One region of the Citrobacter meridianamericanus genome, then DNA from elsewhere that is predicted to be linked to it. Evidence: predicted binding sites of a transcription regulator. Region 1 holds the regulator's gene; each other region holds the start of a gene.
The links. Region 1 encodes PurR, which represses purine synthesis genes. Its sites were predicted from a motif close to CANGCAAACGTTTGCNTG; they were not measured.
Positions count from the first base shown of each region.

Region 2: the regulator PurR is predicted to act here: its motif matches at 3,172-3,189, upstream of carA (glutamine-hydrolyzing carbamoyl-phosphate synthase small subunit).
Region 3: the regulator PurR is predicted to act here: its motif matches at 2,975-2,992, upstream of gcvT (glycine cleavage system aminomethyltransferase GcvT).

Region 1 is NZ_CP101036.1:2,955,369-2,961,520, reverse strand. Features, by position in the region: gene cfa (cyclopropane fatty acyl phospholipid synthase) at 1-537, opposite strand, end outside; gene punC (purine nucleoside transporter PunC) at 828-2,033, opposite strand; gene punR (DNA-binding transcriptional activator PunR) at 2,147-3,079, shown strand; gene purR (HTH-type transcriptional repressor PurR) at 3,076-4,101, opposite strand; gene cydH (cytochrome bd-I accessory subunit CydH) at 4,399-4,488, shown strand; gene NMD08_RS14495 (MFS transporter) at 4,664-5,833, shown strand; gene sodB (superoxide dismutase [Fe]) at 5,873-6,152, opposite strand, start outside.
Region 2 is NZ_CP101036.1:4,489,541-4,495,692, forward strand. Features, by position in the region: gene carB (carbamoyl-phosphate synthase large subunit) at 1-1,786, opposite strand, end outside; gene carA (glutamine-hydrolyzing carbamoyl-phosphate synthase small subunit) at 1,804-2,952, opposite strand; gene dapB (4-hydroxy-tetrahydrodipicolinate reductase) at 3,408-4,229, opposite strand; gene NMD08_RS21880 (LacI family DNA-binding transcriptional regulator) at 4,363-5,370, opposite strand; gene NMD08_RS21885 (class I mannose-6-phosphate isomerase) at 5,558-6,152, shown strand, end outside.
Region 3 is NZ_CP101036.1:1,023,128-1,029,279, reverse strand. Features, by position in the region: gene gcvP (aminomethyl-transferring glycine dehydrogenase) at 1-1,250, opposite strand, end outside; gene gcvH (glycine cleavage system protein GcvH) at 1,375-1,764, opposite strand; gene gcvT (glycine cleavage system aminomethyltransferase GcvT) at 1,790-2,884, opposite strand; gene ubiI (FAD-dependent 2-octaprenylphenol hydroxylase) at 3,337-4,539, opposite strand; gene ubiH (2-octaprenyl-6-methoxyphenyl hydroxylase) at 4,755-5,933, opposite strand; gene pepP (Xaa-Pro aminopeptidase) at 5,930-6,152, opposite strand, start outside.

The DNA.
Region 1 (6,152 bases):
ACCCCAGCCGCAGCCTATATCGAGTATCCGCATTCCTGGCTGCAACTGCAGTTTTTCGGCAATCATTTTCAGCTTCGCCTGCTGGGCAGATTCCAGGGTGTCGGCATCTTTCCAGTAGGCGCAGGAATACTGCATATAAGGGTCGAGCATGCGGGAAAAGAGATCGTTGCCTAAATCGTAATGTTCTTTGCCGACAACCCACGCACGTTTTTTGGTCTGCAAATTAAACAGGCGAGCCGCTGCAATTCGCAGTGTATCTTTGAAATGGCGGGGGAGTTGGTTTTCAAGACCGGCGCGCAGGGCTTTACTAAAAAACATGTCCAGCCGGTCGCATTCCCACCAGCCATCCATATAACTTTCACCCAAACCTAACGATCCTTCCTGCAATACGCGCTTGAAAAATCTAGGGTTGTTAACGCGAATATCTGCCGGTGCCGGACCATTAACGGCGATGCCTGCACGGCTTAACAATTCACTGGTGATGCGGTACCAGTTATCATCCGGTACGCTGATGTCTTCTATACACGATGAACTCATAGCTTCTCCATCACTGGTCGGTGATCAGAACCTTAAAACAGCGTAGACGCTTTTTTGGGCTGTGTGAGAAATCTCACGAAATTAATCCGTGAATCTATAATCCGACGTAGAACAGAGGAAGGGAGGAACCCTTGCCGAAAAGACCATCCGTGGGAATACGAGAACGTTCTTGTTCCCGTTACCGCATAAAAATTATCGTTTTTTTAAAAACCGGAAATCAGTATAGGCCTGAATTTTTTATGATTCAACATATAATTGTTAGCGGGCTAATTAATAGCCCGCGGTAATTATTAGTGAGACTCTCCGTGGACAATTTGCACACGGTCGTCTGTTTGAGGGGTGCCAGCTTTCTGTGATTGCATTTTGTACCCTACGGCCGCCAGTAGCACCGTAGTCAGCATCACGCTGGTAGTGGTGAGCAGCGGGGTGGCGATCAGCCAGGAAACCACAAGGCTTGCCAGGAAGCATAAACCCAACTGCAACGTATTCTGCAATGCGGCTGCTCGTCCGGTCGCCTGCGGGAACGGGCGTAATGCCTGAGCGACAACGATAGGGTAGATGGCACCGTTGGCAATCGCCATCACGCAGAATGGGATCAGGATTTCAGCGAGCGCAACATGGTGAATAAAGCCGGTAGCCCAGGTGGCAACGACACTAATCGCATACAGGATGAGTAACCATGGCAGCAGTTGACGACCTTGCCATTTTTGTAACGCAGCGCGACAGCCGTAACCGCCGACTAAGAAGGCAATGGTTTGCGGTACATAGCTCAGGCCAATCACTGCCGGGCTGTAGCCCATTTCGCTGAGGATGAACGGGGAGCCCGTCAGCCATGCGAAGAAGCTCGCGGAACAGGCGGCATAAATCAGTACGTTCCCGCGATAGGTTTTCGAGCGTAGCAGGGTGGCGAATGTCAGTTTATCCTGGCTGTCGTCGCGCGCTTTAGCCGTTGGTTTTAAGCGCAGGGCAGGAAGCATCAGAATTAGGGTTATGGCAAACAGGGTGGCGAAAATGGCCTGCCAGGAAAAATGTACAAGGATCCAACTGCCTAACAACGGCGCCAATGCCGGAGATAATCCGACCAGCGGCATAATGGTGGCAAAGATGCGATTTACTTTTTGTGACGGATAATAATCAGTGACCAGCGCCTGCCAGATTACCGATGCCGCACAGACACCAACGGCTTGAACAAAACGCAGCGCCAGCAGGCCTGTGGCGTTTTCAACCCACAGCATGCCCAGACTACCCAGAGCAAAGATAGATAAACCCAGCAACAAAATAGGTTTGCGGCCGTAGTGGTCGGAAAGTGGCCCCCACAGAAGCTGTGCCACGGCAAAACCGGCTAAGAACAAGCTAAGGCTGGCGCTGACGGCTGATGCAGGCGTTTGCAGATCGGACTGAATTGCGGCGAAGGCGGGCAGATACATATCCGTTGCCAGAAAGCCGAGCACGCTAAGACCCGCCAGCCAGACTAAAAACCCTTTCCCAGGTTGCATCATCATTTCTCTTTTTTTAGCAGTAGAACAATGCCGCTGAGTGTAGTGAGTGTAATTCTTGCTGTGAAACGCTAATATTTGCTTACTGATTTCAAATTTTTTGCAGGCAGAATATGTGGTCGGAATATTCACTTGAAGTGGTTGATGCGGTTGCGCGTAATGGCAGCTTTAGTTCGGCCGCGCAGGAGTTGCACCGTGTACCCTCGGCGGTAAGCTACACCGTACGTCAGCTGGAAGAGTGGCTGGCGGTGCCGCTTTTTGAGCGACGTCATCGGGATGTGGAGTTGACGCCTGCCGGTGCGTGGTTCCTCAAAGAAGGCCGCTCTGTTATCAAAAAAATGCAGATCACCCGCCAGCAATGTCAGCAAATTGCCAACGGCTGGCGCGGACAGCTGGCGATTGCGGTAGATAACATTGTTCGCCCGGATCGCACCCGACAGATGATCGTGGATTTCTATCGTCATTTTGATGATGTGGAACTGTTGGTTTTCCAGGAAGTGTTTAACGGCGTCTGGGATGCGCTGTCCGATGGCCGCGTTGAGCTGGCAATTGGCGCCACGCAGGCGATTCCGGTGGGGGGACGCTATACCTTTCGCGACATGGGAATGCTGAGCTGGAGTTGCGTGGTGGCCAGCCATCATCCGTTGGCGTCAATGCCTGGGCCGCTTAGCGACGACACGTTGCGCAACTGGCCGTCGCTGGTGCGTGAAGATACTTCCCGTACGCTGCCAAAACGCATTACCTGGCTGCTGGATAACCAAAAACGTGTCGTGGTGCCTGACTGGGAATCTTCCGCTACCTGCTTATCCGCAGGGTTGTGTGTTGGCATGGTACCGACGCATTTTGCCAAACCGTGGATCGATAGCGGCAAGTGGGTCGCGCTACAGCTGGAAAATCCATTTCCTGATGCCGCATGCTGTCTGACATGGCAACAGAACGATACGTCACCTGCATTGAGCTGGCTGTTGGACTATTTAGGGGATAGCGAAACGCTGAACAAAGAGTGGCTGCGGGAGCCAGATGAGGCTCCCGCACAACGGTCTTAACGACGGTAATCGCGGAACGGGCCGTCGGCAACGGAGCGACGCTCTACCAGACGCGGATGCACCTCGATAGATTGCGACTCTTCACGTTTATTCACGATACGGTCTAACAGCATATTGAAGGCCGTTTCACCGAGCGAATCTTTAGGCTGGTGAATGGTCGTCAGAGCCGGCGTGAAGAAACGGGCGTTGCGCACGTTGTCGTAGCCGATAAGCGAGATATCCTGCGGTACCCGCAGTCCCATCTCATCAGCGGCGCACAGCGCACCCATCGCCATGATATCGCCACCACAGAAGACGGCGGTCGGACGATGCGGCTGTGACAGAATTTGCTGCATGGCGCGATAGCCGGATTCAGGCTCAAAATCCCCCTGGACAATCCAGTTGTCCGGTACTTTTATCAGCGCTTCTTCCATCGCTTTCATAAAGCCAGCCAGACGCCCGGCTCCGGTGTTACGTTCCATTGGGCCTGGGATCACGCCAATCTCACGATGACCGCGTTCGACCAGATACCGACCCGCCATGTAACCACCTTCGAAGGCATTATCAATGACGGTATCGGTAAAGTCGGCTTTGGCCTCGCCCCAGTCCATGACGACCATCGGGATATGGCGGTATTCTTCGAGCATCGAAAGCAGCGACTCCGGATACTCAGAGCACATCACCAGCAGACCATCAACGCGCTTTTGCGCCATCATCGACAGATAAGCCTGCTGTTTTTCAAGGCTGTTCCATGCGTTACCCAGAATCAGGGTATAGCCTTTCTGGAAACAGTTTTTCTCAACGGCTTCGATAATTTCAGCGAAATAGGCCGCTTCACTGCTGGTGGCCAGCAAGCCAATAGACTTGGTGTGATTCACCTTCAGGCTGCGCGCAACTGCGCTCGGAGAATAGTGCAGCTCTTTGATTGCCGCCCAGACAGCATTACGCGTTTCTTCCGCGACAAAGCGCGTCTTGTTAATCACGTGTGATACGGTTGTAGTGGAAACGTTTGCTCGCTTCGCTACATCTTTAATTGTTGCCATTACATCTCACTCCAGACCATATCCTAAGCTCCTGAGAAAACTCCAGGTAAACGTTTGCCTTCACACACCCTTAGCGCAACGTAAGGGTTGCGGCACGCCGGGAAAACGACACGGAACGTCAGGAAGGGGTCAATGGCCGGTACGCTAATCAAGTAAGCGTGGAATTTTGTCTGATCTTAACGAAAAGGGGAAGAGTTAAAAGCAGTTATCAATATAAATCGTGAGAGATTTTTGCTTTCAAGTGTGTAAAAATGCGCAATATCACTTTTTGTGTGGGAATAAAAAGGAGAAAACTTGATGAGCACCGATCTGAAATTTTCGTTAGTGACTACCATTATTGTTCTGGGTTTGATCGTCGCGGGTGGCCTGACCGCAGCGCTGCATTAATTTCCTCGAGGGAGTTAGCTCTCCCTCACTCTTTCCGCTCGTCTATCTCTTCTATTGTTTGCGAATAAGCAAAAGTCTTTTGCAATTTTGTTAACTTTATTAATTTTGCGATCAATGTCATGCTTTTGACTCTTATTTTATGTCGCGCCACGGCTCGACGTTACGGAGTCGCAATATGAAACTCAATTATCCTTTACTGGCGCTGGCGATCGGAGCGTTTGGCATTGGCACCACCGAATTTTCGCCAATGGGATTATTGCCCGTCATAGCCAAAGGAGTGGATGTTTCGATTCCGGCCGCCGGCATGTTAATCAGCGCGTATGCGGTTGGCGTGATGGTGGGGGCTCCGCTGATGACATTATTATTGTCTCATCGTGCGCGACGTAATGCGTTGATTTTCCTGATGGCGATTTTCACGTTGGGTAATGTCCTCTCGGCGATTTCACCGGATTACTCCACGCTGATGTTATCACGCATTTTGACCAGTCTTAATCACGGGGCATTTTTCGGCCTTGGCTCTGTGGTTGCTGCAAGTGTGGTGCCCAAACATAAACAGGCCAGTGCCGTGGCAACCATGTTTATGGGGTTAACCATTGCCAATATTGGCGGCGTTCCGGCGGCGACCTGGCTTGGTGAAAGCATCGGCTGGCGCATGTCGTTCATGGCAACGGCAGGGCTCGGCGTTATCGCCATGGTCAGTCTGTTCTTCTCATTACCCAAAGGCGGGGCGGGAGAGCGTCCGGATGTCCGCAGCGAACTGGCGGTACTTATGCGTCCTCAGGTGCTGTCGGCTCTGCTGACGACCGTTCTGGGAGCAGGGGCGATGTTCACGCTTTATACCTACATCTCACCGGTGCTGCACACTATCACTCATGCCACACCAGCATTTGTGACCGGTATGCTGGTGCTGATTGGCGTGGGCTTCTCAATCGGTAACTATTTTGGCGGCAAGCTGGCTGACCGTTCAGTCAATGGTACGTTGAAAGGCTTTTTACTGCTGTTAATGGTTATTATGCTGGCCATTCCTTTCCTTGCGCGTAATGAGCCTGGCGCGGCGGTCAGTATGGTGGTCTGGGGTGCGGCGACATTTGCAGTGGTTCCACCGTTGCAGATGCGAGTGATGCGTGTTGCCAGCGAAGCGCCGGGTTTATCATCGTCAGTCAATATTGGCGCATTTAACCTGGGGAATGCACTGGGGGCCGCAGCCGGTGGGGCGGTGATATCCGGTGGCCTGGGTTACAGTTTTGTGCCTGTGATGGGGGCGATTGTGGCAGGGCTTGCGCTGATGCTGGTGTTCATTTCCGCAAGAAGACAGCCTGAAGAGGCTTGCACTACCGCGAATTAATGCAAAAACGCAGAAGGAAGCCCTTCTGCGTTATCTTTTTTATGCTGCGAAGTTCTTCGCAACAAACTCCCAATTCACCAGCGCCCAGAAATGTTCCAGGTAGCCAGGACGAGCATTGCGATAGTCGATGTAGTAGGCGTGTTCCCATACGTCAACGGTCATCAGTGGCGTCGCGTCGGTGGTCAGCGGCGTACCCGCGTTGGAGGTTGAAACGATAGCCAGTTTGCCATCCGTTCCTTTAACCAGCCAGGTCCAGCCAGAACCGAAGTTTTTGATAGCGGCATCGGTGAACTGTGCTTTGAAATCTGCAAAGCTGCCA
Region 2 (6,152 bases), 1.5 Mb from region 1:
TCTCAAAACCATCTTCGCGCAGTGCCAGCGAGGCGTGTACGCAGCAGTAGTCAAACTCGATGCCCTGACCGATACGGTTTGGACCGCCGCCCAGCACCATGATTTTATCGCGGTCGACGGACGGATTTGCTTCACACTCATCTTCATAAGTGGAGTACATGTAGGCGGTGTCGGTGGCAAATTCTGCTGCGCAGGTATCCACGCGCTTGTAGACCGGATGCAGATTGTACTGGTCACGCAGTTTGCGAATTTCCGCTTCGCGAACGCCGGCCAGTTTCGCCAGACGCGCATCGGCGAAACCTTTACGTTTCAGCATGCGCAGGAAGTCAGCGTCGAGGCCGTTGATGCCAAGGTCGGCTACTTTTTCTTCCAGGCGTACCAGTTCTTCAATTTGCACCAGGAACCAGCGGTCGATGTTGGTCAGGTTGAACACGCCGTCGACTGACAGGCCCGCGCGGAAGGCATCGGCGATATACCAGATACGCTCTGCGCCCGCGTCTTTCAGCTCGCGGCGAATTTTGGTCAGCGCTTCAGGATCGTCCAGGCTTACTTTCGGGTCGAAGCCGGTCGCGCCCACTTCCAGACCACGCAGCGCTTTCTGCAGCGATTCCTGCTGGGTACGGCCAATCGCCATCACTTCACCGACAGATTTCATCTGCGTGGTCAGACGGTCGTTAGCGCCAACGAATTTCTCGAAGTTGAAACGGGGAATTTTCGTCACAACGTAGTCGATGGACGGCTCAAACGAAGCCGGAGTGCGGCCGCCAGTGATGTCGTTCATCAGCTCGTCGAGTGTGTAACCTACCGCCAGCTTGGCAGCGACTTTAGCAATCGGGAAGCCGGTTGCTTTGGACGCCAGCGCTGAGGAGCGGGACACGCGCGGGTTCATCTCAATAACAATCAGACGACCGTTTTTCGGGTTTACCGCAAACTGGACGTTAGAGCCGCCGGTTTCCACGCCGATTTCACGCAGTACCGCCATCGAGGCGTTACGCATGATTTGATATTCTTTGTCGGTTAACGTCTGGGCTGGCGCCACAGTGATGGAGTCACCGGTATGGATGCCCATCGCGTCGAAGTTTTCGATGGAGCAGACGATGATGCAGTTGTCGTTTTTATCACGAACCACTTCCATCTCGTACTCTTTCCAGCCAATCAGCGATTCATCAATCAGCAATTCGTTGGTTGGGGAAAGGTCCAGACCGCGTTCACAGATTTCTTCGAACTCTTCACGGTTGTAGGCGATACCGCCGCCAGTGCCACCCATGGTGAAGCTAGGACGGATAATGCACGGGAAGCCAACGTCAGCGGCAACTGCCAGCGCTTCTTCCATGGTGTGAGCGATGCCTGAACGCGCGGTGTCGAGACCAATCTTCTTCATCGCGATATCGAAGCGACGACGGTCTTCCGCTTTATCAATGGCATCCGCCGTTGCGCCAATCATGGTCACACCGAACTCAGCCAGTACGCCCTGGCGCTCCAACTCCAGCGCGCAGTTCAGCGCTGTCTGGCCGCCCATGGTTGGCAGCACCGCATCCGGGCGCTCTTTCTCAATAATTTTGCGTACCACTTCCCAATGAATCGGCTCGATATAGGTGGCATCGGCCATTTCCGGGTCGGTCATGATGGTTGCCGGGTTAGAGTTCACCAGAATAACGCGGTAACCCTCTTCACGCAGGGCTTTACACGCCTGTGCGCCGGAATAGTCAAACTCACACGCCTGACCGATAACAATCGGACCCGCGCCCAGAATCAGGATACTTTTTATGTCTGTACGTTTTGGCATGGCTCTTTTACTCCTGATTATTTCGCGGACTGACGGTATTGCTCAATTAACTCGATAAAGTGGTCGAACAGCGGTGCGGCATCGTGCGGACCCGGGCTCGCTTCCGGGTGCCCCTGGAAACTGAACGCCGGTTTGTCGGTGCGATGAATCCCTTGCAGGGTGCCGTCGAACAGCGACTTGTGGGTCACGCGCAGGTTAGCCGGCAGCGTGGTTTCATCAACCGCAAAACCGTGGTTCTGCGCGGTAATCATCACCACATTTTTATCAATGTCTTTTACCGGGTGGTTACCGCCGTGATGGCCGAACTTCATCTTGATGGTCTTCGCACCGCTCGCCAGCGCCAGCAACTGATGGCCGAGGCAGATGCCAAATACCGGAATATCGGTTTCGAGGAACTTTTGAATTGCCGTGATCGCGTAATCACACGGTGCCGGGTCACCAGGGCCGTTAGACAGGAAGATACCGTCCGGATTCATCTTCAGAACGTCTTCAGCGGAGGTTTTCGCTGGAACCACCGTCAGGCGGCAGCCGCGGTCCGCTAACATACGCAGAATGTTACGTTTAGCGCCGTAATCGTACGCCACAACGTGGAACGGCAGTTCATCGGTAGATTTGGCTTCCGGCAGGTCACCGGCCAGCGTCCAACTACCTTGCGTCCAGCTATACGGCTCCGCGGTGGTGACTTCTTTCGCAAGGTCCATACCATTGAGGCCCGGGAATGCTTTCGCTTTTTCCAGCGCCAGCGCGGCATCCGGGTTATCGCCCGCAATGATGCAACCGTTTTGTGCGCCTTTTTCACGCAGCAAACGCGTCAACTTACGGGTATCAATATCAGCAATCGCCACAATGTTATGGCGCTTGAGGTAGGAAGAGAGGTCTTCGGTATCGCGGAAGTTGCTGGCAATCAGCGGCAGGTCGCGGATGACCAGGCCTTGCGCATGTACCTGAGAAGATTCAGCATCGGCTTCATTGGTGCCGACATTACCGATATGAGGATAAGTAAGAGTGACGATTTGGCGGGAATAGGAAGGATCAGTGAGGATTTCTTGATAACCGGTCATTGAAGTATTGAAAACGACTTCCCCAACCGCCGAACCTGTTGCCCCTATGGCCCGACCGTGAAACTGGGTTCCGTCTTCCAGAACCAATAGCGCTGACTTAATCAAAACACCCTCCAGAGAATATTCACTCACTTTATTTGCATATTAATTCATTTACACATCATGAATCAATGCAAATTTGCTTACCTATGGATTTCTGGCAAACGGCGGCATTCTAGAGACAGCCCACGTAAAAGTCTACCCAAAAGGACATTTTTTATTATTATTTTACGCCACTGGGATAAATCACACGATTTAACAGGCAAAAAGATCAGCTAACTTGGGATGGAAAACGCTTGCGGCAGATAAAGAGTGTAAAAACAGGAAGTGCGATAGTAAAAAGTGGACCATTTGGTCAAAATTCACATTCAGATAACAAAATACCACCACAAAAAACTGGTAAAATCGCATTTAAATGAAAAACAATACTCAAACACTAAAAATTAAAGGGCAATAAAATATTGCCCCATGTAATCAATTAATTATGATTACAATAACCACATCACGAAGGGTAGTAAAAGCTATAAATTACGTAAATTAAGCACATCTTTCATATCAAAAAGACCATTTGACTTTGATTTCAGCCAAATTGCCGATCTCACCGCACCGTTAGCAAAGGTCATGCGACTGGACGCCTTGTGCGTAATCTCAATACGCTCGCCAATATCGGCGAACATCGCGGTGTGTTCCCCGACGATATCCCCCGCTCGTACCGTGGCAAAACCGATCGTGCCCGGTACGCGCTCGCCAGTGTAACCCTCACGGGAATAGACTGCGCAGTCTTTCAGATCTTTATCCAGCGCCCCAGCAATCGCCTCGCCCATGGCCAGCGCAGTGCCTGACGGCGCATCCACCTTGTGGCGGTGGTGCGCTTCGATAATCTCAATATCGGTGTAATCACCCATCACTTTCGCCGCCTTCTCCAGTAGCTTCAGCATGACATTCACACCCACGCTAAAGTTCGCGGCGAAAACAATAGCAATCTCCTGCGCGGCATCGCGAATAGCCTGTTTACCTGTGTCATCAAAGCCGGTGGTGCCAATCACCATCCCTTTACCGTGCTGGCGGCAAAACGCCAGATGCGCCAGCGTGCCTTCCGGGCGGGTAAAATCGATGAAAACATCGAAATCATCTTTCACCGCTTCAAGGCTACTTTGTACGGTTACGCCCGTTTTCCCGGCTCCCGCCAACTCTCCTGCATCGCTTCCTAATAAGGAAGAACCGTCACGCTCCAGCGCCGCGCCGAGCTGTACGCCATCCATGCCGAGAGTGGCCTGAATCAACTGACGCCCCATGCGTCCTCCGGCTCCCGCGATGGCAACGCGGATTTGTGCATCATGCATAGCTATTCTCTTTTGTTAATTTTACGTAAATCGTTTTCAGATTAACCAGCGCATCGCTGCGCCGCCAGCCCAAAACGTCGATAATTAGAATTTAATGATAAACAGGCAGAGATATCAGTAAAAGGCATGACGATCAGCAAAAACCACATGATTCTCTGACTACCAGCGCAGGTGGCAGAATAATGCGTTTCGGTGGTTCGTCATTTCCCTGAATGCGGCTATAAAGCAGCTCTCCAGCCTTGCGACCAATCTCTTTTGCGGCCACTGAGACGGTAGTAAGCGCTGGTTGCACCAGCGCCGCTTCGGTGATGTCATCGAATCCCACCAGCGCAAAATCGCGCCCCGGTTCACGCCCCATTTTACGTAATGCCTGCATGACCCCAAGCGCTACGATGTCCTGATAACAAACGGCGGCGGTAATTTGCGGGAAACGCAGAAAAAGAGACTCCGCCGCTTTTGCGCCGTCAATTTGGCTGGCCTGCGTGGCGACTATCCATTCCGGATTCGGTGATATCCCCTGCTCCAGCAACGTGCTGGTGAAGCCACCGATACGCTGTGCCCGGCTACCTGAACTTGGGCTCCCCCCAATAAACGCAATATTCTTATGCCCCATTCTGACTAAATGAGTAGTGGCCATTTGCGTACCAAGAAAGTTATCCGTTCCCACAAAATCAAAATCAGGATCGCTGAGGGGGCGGACCACCATGATGGCAGGAATATTGCGCCTTTTCAGTGCTTCAAAAAAGGATGTCGGTGTTTCGCGCGCCGCGCAGAGCACCATCCCGCAGGCATTATTGCGCATTAATGAGTCGACAAATTTTTGCTGCCGTTCTCCTGACTCTTCGCTGTTTGCCAGAAACAACAGCAGGTCATGCCGCTCCATCTCATGGCTTAGCCCTGCTGTCATCTCACCATAAAAAGGGTTAGTGATGTCGTGTAACAACAATCCAACCTGATTACTGCTCCGGTTACGCAGATTAGCAGCGGTTTGATTATAAACGTAGCCAGCATCGTCCAGCGCTTTAAGTACCCGGTCACGTGTTGCCTGAGAAATGCGTCCCCGGTTACGCAGCACCATTGAAACGGTTGCCGTGGACACTCCCGCGCGTTCAGCAACCTGCGCCAGCGTGACTGTGGTCATGACTTCTCCTGTTTTTTTCAAAGGTTAATCGAATAACCGAAATAATGCCTTTTTACGTGTGATTCACATCACGCCAGCGTGCTTTTCATCGCACTGGTTTCAGATTATGGCGGGTTAATCGCGTTAACCACACTATGAAAATAAGGTTAATCGATTAATCTTAAATAAGCCAACACGGAGACAGAAAATGCATACAACTTATAATAAATTCCCTGAGGTTACCGTTCAGGGCTATGACAACCACGCCTGGCAGGGGTGGTCGTCGATCCATTCAGTGCTTAACGCCAGAGTTTCTGATGCAGCAAAAACCGTATTGATCGTCGATTGCTATCCGGGCGTGCGGCTTGACGAGCTGGAGCAACAGCTCGTTACGACGTTAGATGCCGCACTGGTACTGAATATTGAATCCGCCCGCCGCGATGAGCAGGCCCTGCATCATTTACTGGCGCGCAACCTGACCGACGATCGCGTATTTGGTGTTCTCTCCTGCCACCATCTGGATGAGTTTTTTGATAGCAATAAACTCCGCCAGCTCCGCCAACAAATTGATGCCGTTACCGAAGGGCTTGTCGTGGTGTACGGCTCTGGCGCTGCGTTGGCACATTCTGGTGACATACTGGTTTATGCCGATCTTCCCCGTTGGGAAATTCAACAGCGTATGCGCCATGACGGGCTGGGAAACTGGGGGGCAGAAAACCAGGATGAAGATATTCTTCGTCGTTACAAACGTGCTTTTTTCATTGAATGGCGGGTATTCGACAGACACAAAACACCGTTACTCA
Region 3 (6,152 bases), 1.9 Mb from region 1:
TGAATATCGCTACGCAGATTGATTTCTGCCGCTTCGGCACGCGCCAGTACTGCAGCTTTATCGGCTACTTCAACGCACAGGGTGTCGAAGTAATGCGCATGACGCAGCTTCAATCCTTTCTGTTGCAGGCCGACTGCCAGGATATCGGTCAGGCGGTGGATGCGATTAGCAATGCGTTTCAGGCCAACCGGACCATGATAAACGGCATACAGACTGGCGATGTTGGCCAGCAGTACCTGCGAGGTACAAATGTTGGAGTTCGCTTTCTCGCGGCGGATATGCTGCTCACGAGTCTGCATCGCCATGCGCAGTGCGGTATTGCCCGCCGCATCTTTGGAGACGCCGATAATACGGCCTGGCATAGAGCGTTTGAATTCGTCTTTAGCAGCAAAAAATGCCGCGTGTGGACCGCCGTAGCCCATCGGTACGCCGAAGCGTTGTGCAGAGCCGAAAACGATGTCCGCCCCCTGTTTGCCCGGCGCAGTCAGCAGTACCAGCGCCATAAAATCGGCCGCGACGCTGACCACAACTTTGCGGGATTTCAGCTCAGTAATCAGTGCGCTGTAGTCGTGCACTTCACCGGTAGTGCCAACCTGCTGCAACAGCACGCCGAACACATCCTGATGATCCAGCGCTTTTGCCGCATCATCGACAATGACGTCAAAACCAAAGGTTTCTGCACGGGTGCGCACAACATCCAGCGTTTGCGGATGGACATCTGCGGCCACAAAGAAGCGGTTGGCGTTTTTCAGTTTGCTGACGCGTTTTGCCATCGCCATTGCTTCAGCCGCTGCGGTGGCTTCATCCAGCAGAGAGGCAGAGGCCATGTCCAGACCGGTCAGATCCAGCGTCACCTGCTGGAAGTTGAGCAGCGCTTCCAGGCGACCCTGAGACACTTCTGGCTGATACGGCGTATACGCAGTGTACCAGCCCGGGTTTTCCAGCATGTTGCGCAGGATAACCGGTGGCAACTGCACGGCGGTGTAGCCCATGCCAATGTAGGACGTGAAGCGCTTGTTACGCCCGGCGATGGCTTTTAATTCAGCCAGCGCAGCGTATTCGGTCGCCGCCTCGCCCACCTGCGGCGGGGTTGCGAGCTGAATGTCTTTCGGCACAATCTGGCCGATCAGCGCGTTTAACGACTCGGCGCCAACCGCATTTAGCATCTCTCGCTGCTGCGCGGCGTCCGGTCCGATGTGGCGTTCAATAAAAGCGCCGCTGTTTTCAAGCTGGCTTAACGTCTGTGTCATGGGCGATGGTTCCTGAAACGTGCAGTGAATCGTAGGTGTCTCTACTACCTGAATACGCGAAATAATTCGCGTTGCAGGTATGCGGGCAAGCCAACACACCTGCAACGTGAAAAATGAAGCGTATTTACTCGTCTTCTAACAATGCTTCGTATGCGGTCGCATCCAGCAGCGATTCAATTTCGCTTTCATCGCTGGCTTTGATTTTGAAAATCCAGCCACCCGCATACGGCTCGCTGTTAACCAGTTCCGGAGAGTCGCTGAGCGCGTCGTTGACCGCAACAATCTCACCGCCTACTGGCGCATAGATATCGGAAGCCGCTTTTACGGACTCCGCAACAGCGCAGTCATCGCCCGCGCTGACGGTTGAGCCAACTTCAGGCAGGTCAACGAAAACCATGTCACCTAACAGCTCCTGAGCGTGTTCGGTGATACCAACGGTGTAGGAACCGTCAGCTTCTTTGCGCAGCCATTCGTGTTCTTTGCTGTATTTCAGTTCTGCAGGTACGTTGCTCATCAATCAATCTCCAAAAAAGGATGAATTACGCGACGGCTTTGCCGTTACGCACAAAAACAGGTTTAGTCACTTTTACCGGCATTTCGCGGTTACGAATCTGAACGATTGCGGTCTCACCAATACCCGCAGGGACACGTGCCAGCGCGATGCTGTAACCCAGAGTTGGGGAGAATGTCCCGCTGGTGATAATGCCTTCCTGCTGGTTGCCGGAAGCATCAGTGAAACGCACCGGCAGTTCATTACGCAGCACGCCCTTCTCTGTCATCACCAGCCCGACCAGCTGTTCGTGGCCTTTTTCACGCTGCATTTCCAGCGCATCCCGACCGATAAAGTCGCGATCGGTCGGTTCCCACGCGATGGTCCAACCCATGTTAGCCGCCAGCGGTGAAATGCCTTCGTCCATCTCCTGACCGTACAGGTTCATGCCCGCTTCCAGACGCAGCGTGTCACGCGCCCCCAAACCACAAGGTTTTACGCCTGCTTGTACCAGCGCACGCCAGAAATCTGCCGCCTTTTCATTCGGCATAGCAATTTCATAACCTGCTTCGCCGGTATAACCGGTGGTTGCGATGAACAAGTCACCCGCCTGAACGCCGAAGAACGGCTTCATGCCTTCTACCGCATGGCGCTGCTCGTCAGTAAACAGGGTAGCGGCTTTTTCCTGCGCGTTTGGCCCCTGTACCGCAATCAGCGACAGGTCGTCACGAACGGTGATGTCGATGGCGTAAGGTTCAGCGTGTTGGGTAATCCAGGAGAGGTCTTTTTCGCGGGTGGCGGAGTTTACAACGAGGCGGAAGAAATCTTCAGTGAAGTAATAAACAATCAGGTCATCTATCACGCCGCCCGAAGCGTTGAGCATACCGGAGTAGAGGGCTTTGCCCGTCTTCGTTAGCTTCGCGACGTCGTTTGCCAGCAGATAACGCAAGAACTCCCGGGTGCGGCTACCGCGCAGGTCGACGATGGTCATATGCGACACATCAAACATTCCGGCATCGGTGCGAACAGCATGGTGTTCATCAAGCTGAGAACCGTAGTGCAGTGGCATCATCCAGCCATGAAAATCGACCATGCGCGCGCCACATAGCGTGTGTTGTTCGTACAAAGGAGTCTGTTGAGCCATCTTTTCCTCGTTGAATAAGCGGGGCTATCAACTCTTTCGCGGTGAATTCTTCACCACGAAACCCAGCACCGCAGCCGCTCCAGGGGCTACGACGCAAACGTTCTCTTTGTCCTGAACTTACCACCGAAACAGACGCTAAACCATAAGGCAAAATTAACCATCACATTAGCTTATGACCAAAAATCGCCAAATCGTCGGCAGAATAAAAACCCAAAATCATAGCGACAAATTAGAATAACAAACAAAGATAAGCTGAAATTCGCCGCATTAATCAACATTAAATGTGGAAAAAATGTCAAAAATGGCGTTATGAAAAAAACGTAATATAAAAAAAACTAATGCGAAAAAAGGCGTGGAATTAGATTATTTCAAATGAGAGAAGCATCCCGGCGCGCAGGCCGGGAGAGGAAAGTGTGACGGGTCTCAAACTCTTAAGATTGTCCTTACGGACGCTAGCGCAACCATTCAGGAAGATCGTTCAGTCCCATCGCCTGGCGGATGAGCTGTGGTTTTACGCCTGGCAGGGTATCAGCCAGTTTCAGACCAATATCACGCAGCAGTTTTTTTGCCGGATTCTCGCCAGCAAACAGTTCACGAAAACCCTGCATACCAGCCAGCATCATCGCTGCACTGTGCTTACGGCTGCGCTCGTAACGGCGTAGATAGAGATACTGACCAATATCTTTGCCCTGACGCTGTAGCCGCTTAAGCTCGTCGATCAGCTCTGCCGCATCCATAAAGCCAAGGTTAACCCCCTGCCCCGCCAGCGGATGGATGGTATGCGCCGCATCCCCCACCAGCGCCAGGCGATGGGCAGCAAACTGCCGTGCGTAGCGTCCCGTCAGCGGAAACGCCTGACGTTCGCTTTCAAGGCTGCACAGCCCCAGACGATTATCAAAAGCGATATTCAGCGCCTGATTGAATTCGTCTTCGCTTGCCTGCTGCATACGTTCAGCTTCCTGCGGCGAGAGCGACCAGACGATAGAACACAGGTGCGGGTCATTGAGCGGCAGAAATGCCAGGATACCCTCACCATGAAACGCCTGACGCGCAACCGCACCGTGGGCTTCCTGCGTACGGATAGTCGCCACCAGCGCATGATGGCGGTAATCCCAGAAGGTGAGCGGAATATCCGCTTTGTTGCGCAGCCAGGAGTTAGCGCCATCGGCGCCGACTACCAGACGAGCCGTCAGCATCGCACCATCTTTCAGGGTCAGAAACGCCTCGTTCTCACCCCAGGCCACCTGCTGTAATTCAGCAGGTGCCAGCAACGTAATATCCGCTGAACGCTGCGCCTTTTGCCACAGCGCGTAATGAATCTCTGCGTTTTCGACAATGTGCCCCAAATGGCTGTAGCCCATACTCTGGTCATCAAACACAATACGGCCAAAGCTGTCTTTGTCCCAGACTTCCATGCCGTGGTAGCAGCAAGCGCGACGGGCTACAATATCGGACCAGACGCCAAGACGGGTAAGCAGTTTTTCACTGGCGGCATTAATAGCCGATACGCGAAGCTGAGGAGGTGAATCCGCCGCCAAAGGCTGCGGAACATGTTGTTCCAACACCGCAACGCGCAACCCGCTGCCCTGCAAGCCGCAGGCAACCGCCAGTCCCACCATGCCGCCACCCACAATTGCTACATCAACACTTTGCACAATCCACTCCTGATGCCTGGCTCAGCAGGCGTAATTGTTGCAGCCAGTTTGGACACGGACAGCGCGGAACAACCGAAGCGTACACGCAGTACGTGAGGATGATTCGCTTTGCTCCCCCTTCGGGCCGCCCTGAAGGGCGTTCAAAACTCTGTCGAGTTTTGTGTGAGCACTGCCCTGGTCCAAAGTGGCAAATAAAATAGCCTGCTGTGACAGGACTATCGCGCAACCCAACCGAGGGTTCGCTCCGCCAGCGCATCGCGCGCAGGGGTAAATAATTCCATCGCCATCAGCCCGACATTTCGTCCAACAACCAGCGGGGTCCAGCGATTGGCAAACAGATACACCAAATTGTTAGTCACGCCAATCGTCGTTTCGCGATCGCGTTCGCGGCGCTGCTGATAGCGTGCCAGCACCGCATAATCACCAACATCTTCCCCGCTGCTCTGCGCCTGGGTCAAGGTTTCAGCCAGGCTCATCACATCACGCAAACCAAGGTTGAAACCTTGTCCGGCAATAGGATGCAGCGTCTGGGCTGCGTTCCCTACCAGCACGGTACGATGGGTAATCGCTTTTTGCGCCGAGGTTAACGAAAGCGGATAGGCGTTGCGTTTACCCGCCTTGATAATACGCCCCAAGCGCCAGCCAAACGCGGTTTGCAGTTCACGACAAAACCGTTCGTCGGACCAGGCCAGAATCTCATCGCGCCGTTCCAGCGGATGACACCACACCAGCGAACAGCGACCGTCAGACATGGGCAACATTGCCAGCGGGCCATATTGCGTGAAACGTTCAAACGCTCGCCCGTCGTGCACAATGGAGGTCGTGACGTTGGCAATCACCGCCAGTTGCTCATAGGGCTGTTGCTGCCAGTCAACGCCGCAAGCGGTAGCCAGTGCGGAGCGCGTACCGTCGGCGGCCACCAACAGGCGACCATCAATCATCTCACCATTTTCCAGCGTTACTTCTACGCGCTCCTGCGTGCGTGACACGCTGGCTACGCGGTCGGGGCAGTGCAGCGTTACACCCGGCGCTTTACGCAGCAGCGCAAACAGACGCAGCCCGACATCGTGCAGCTCTACGACCTGCCCCAGCGCCGGAATACGGTATTCCTGCGCATCCAGCGTTACAAATCCGGCATGGCCGCGATCGCTGACATGAACGGTTTTGATCGCCGTTGCACAATCGGCAATCGCCTGCCATATGCCAATTCGCGCCAGCTGTTGGCAGGTCCCTGCCGCCAGCGCGATCGCCCGGGCATCAAACCCTGGATGGCGATCAGTGTCGGGTGCGCTCGCTTCTATCAGATGTACCGGCAGAGTTCCATGGCTAAGCTGAGAAATGGCCAACGCCAGCGTCGCGCCAACCATACCACCGCCGACGATAATCACACTCATTGCAGTCTCGCCGCGGCCATTAAGGCTTCAATGTCATCCGCTTTCTTCACTACGCTGGCGGTCAGGTTTTCATTGCCGTCTTCGGTGATGAGGATGTCATCTTCAATACGAATGCCGATACCACGATAAGCAGGCGGTACATCGGCGTCCGGCGCGATATAGAGTCCCGGTTCAACAGTAAGCACCATTCCCGGCTCGAGAATGCGTGAGCGGTCCTGA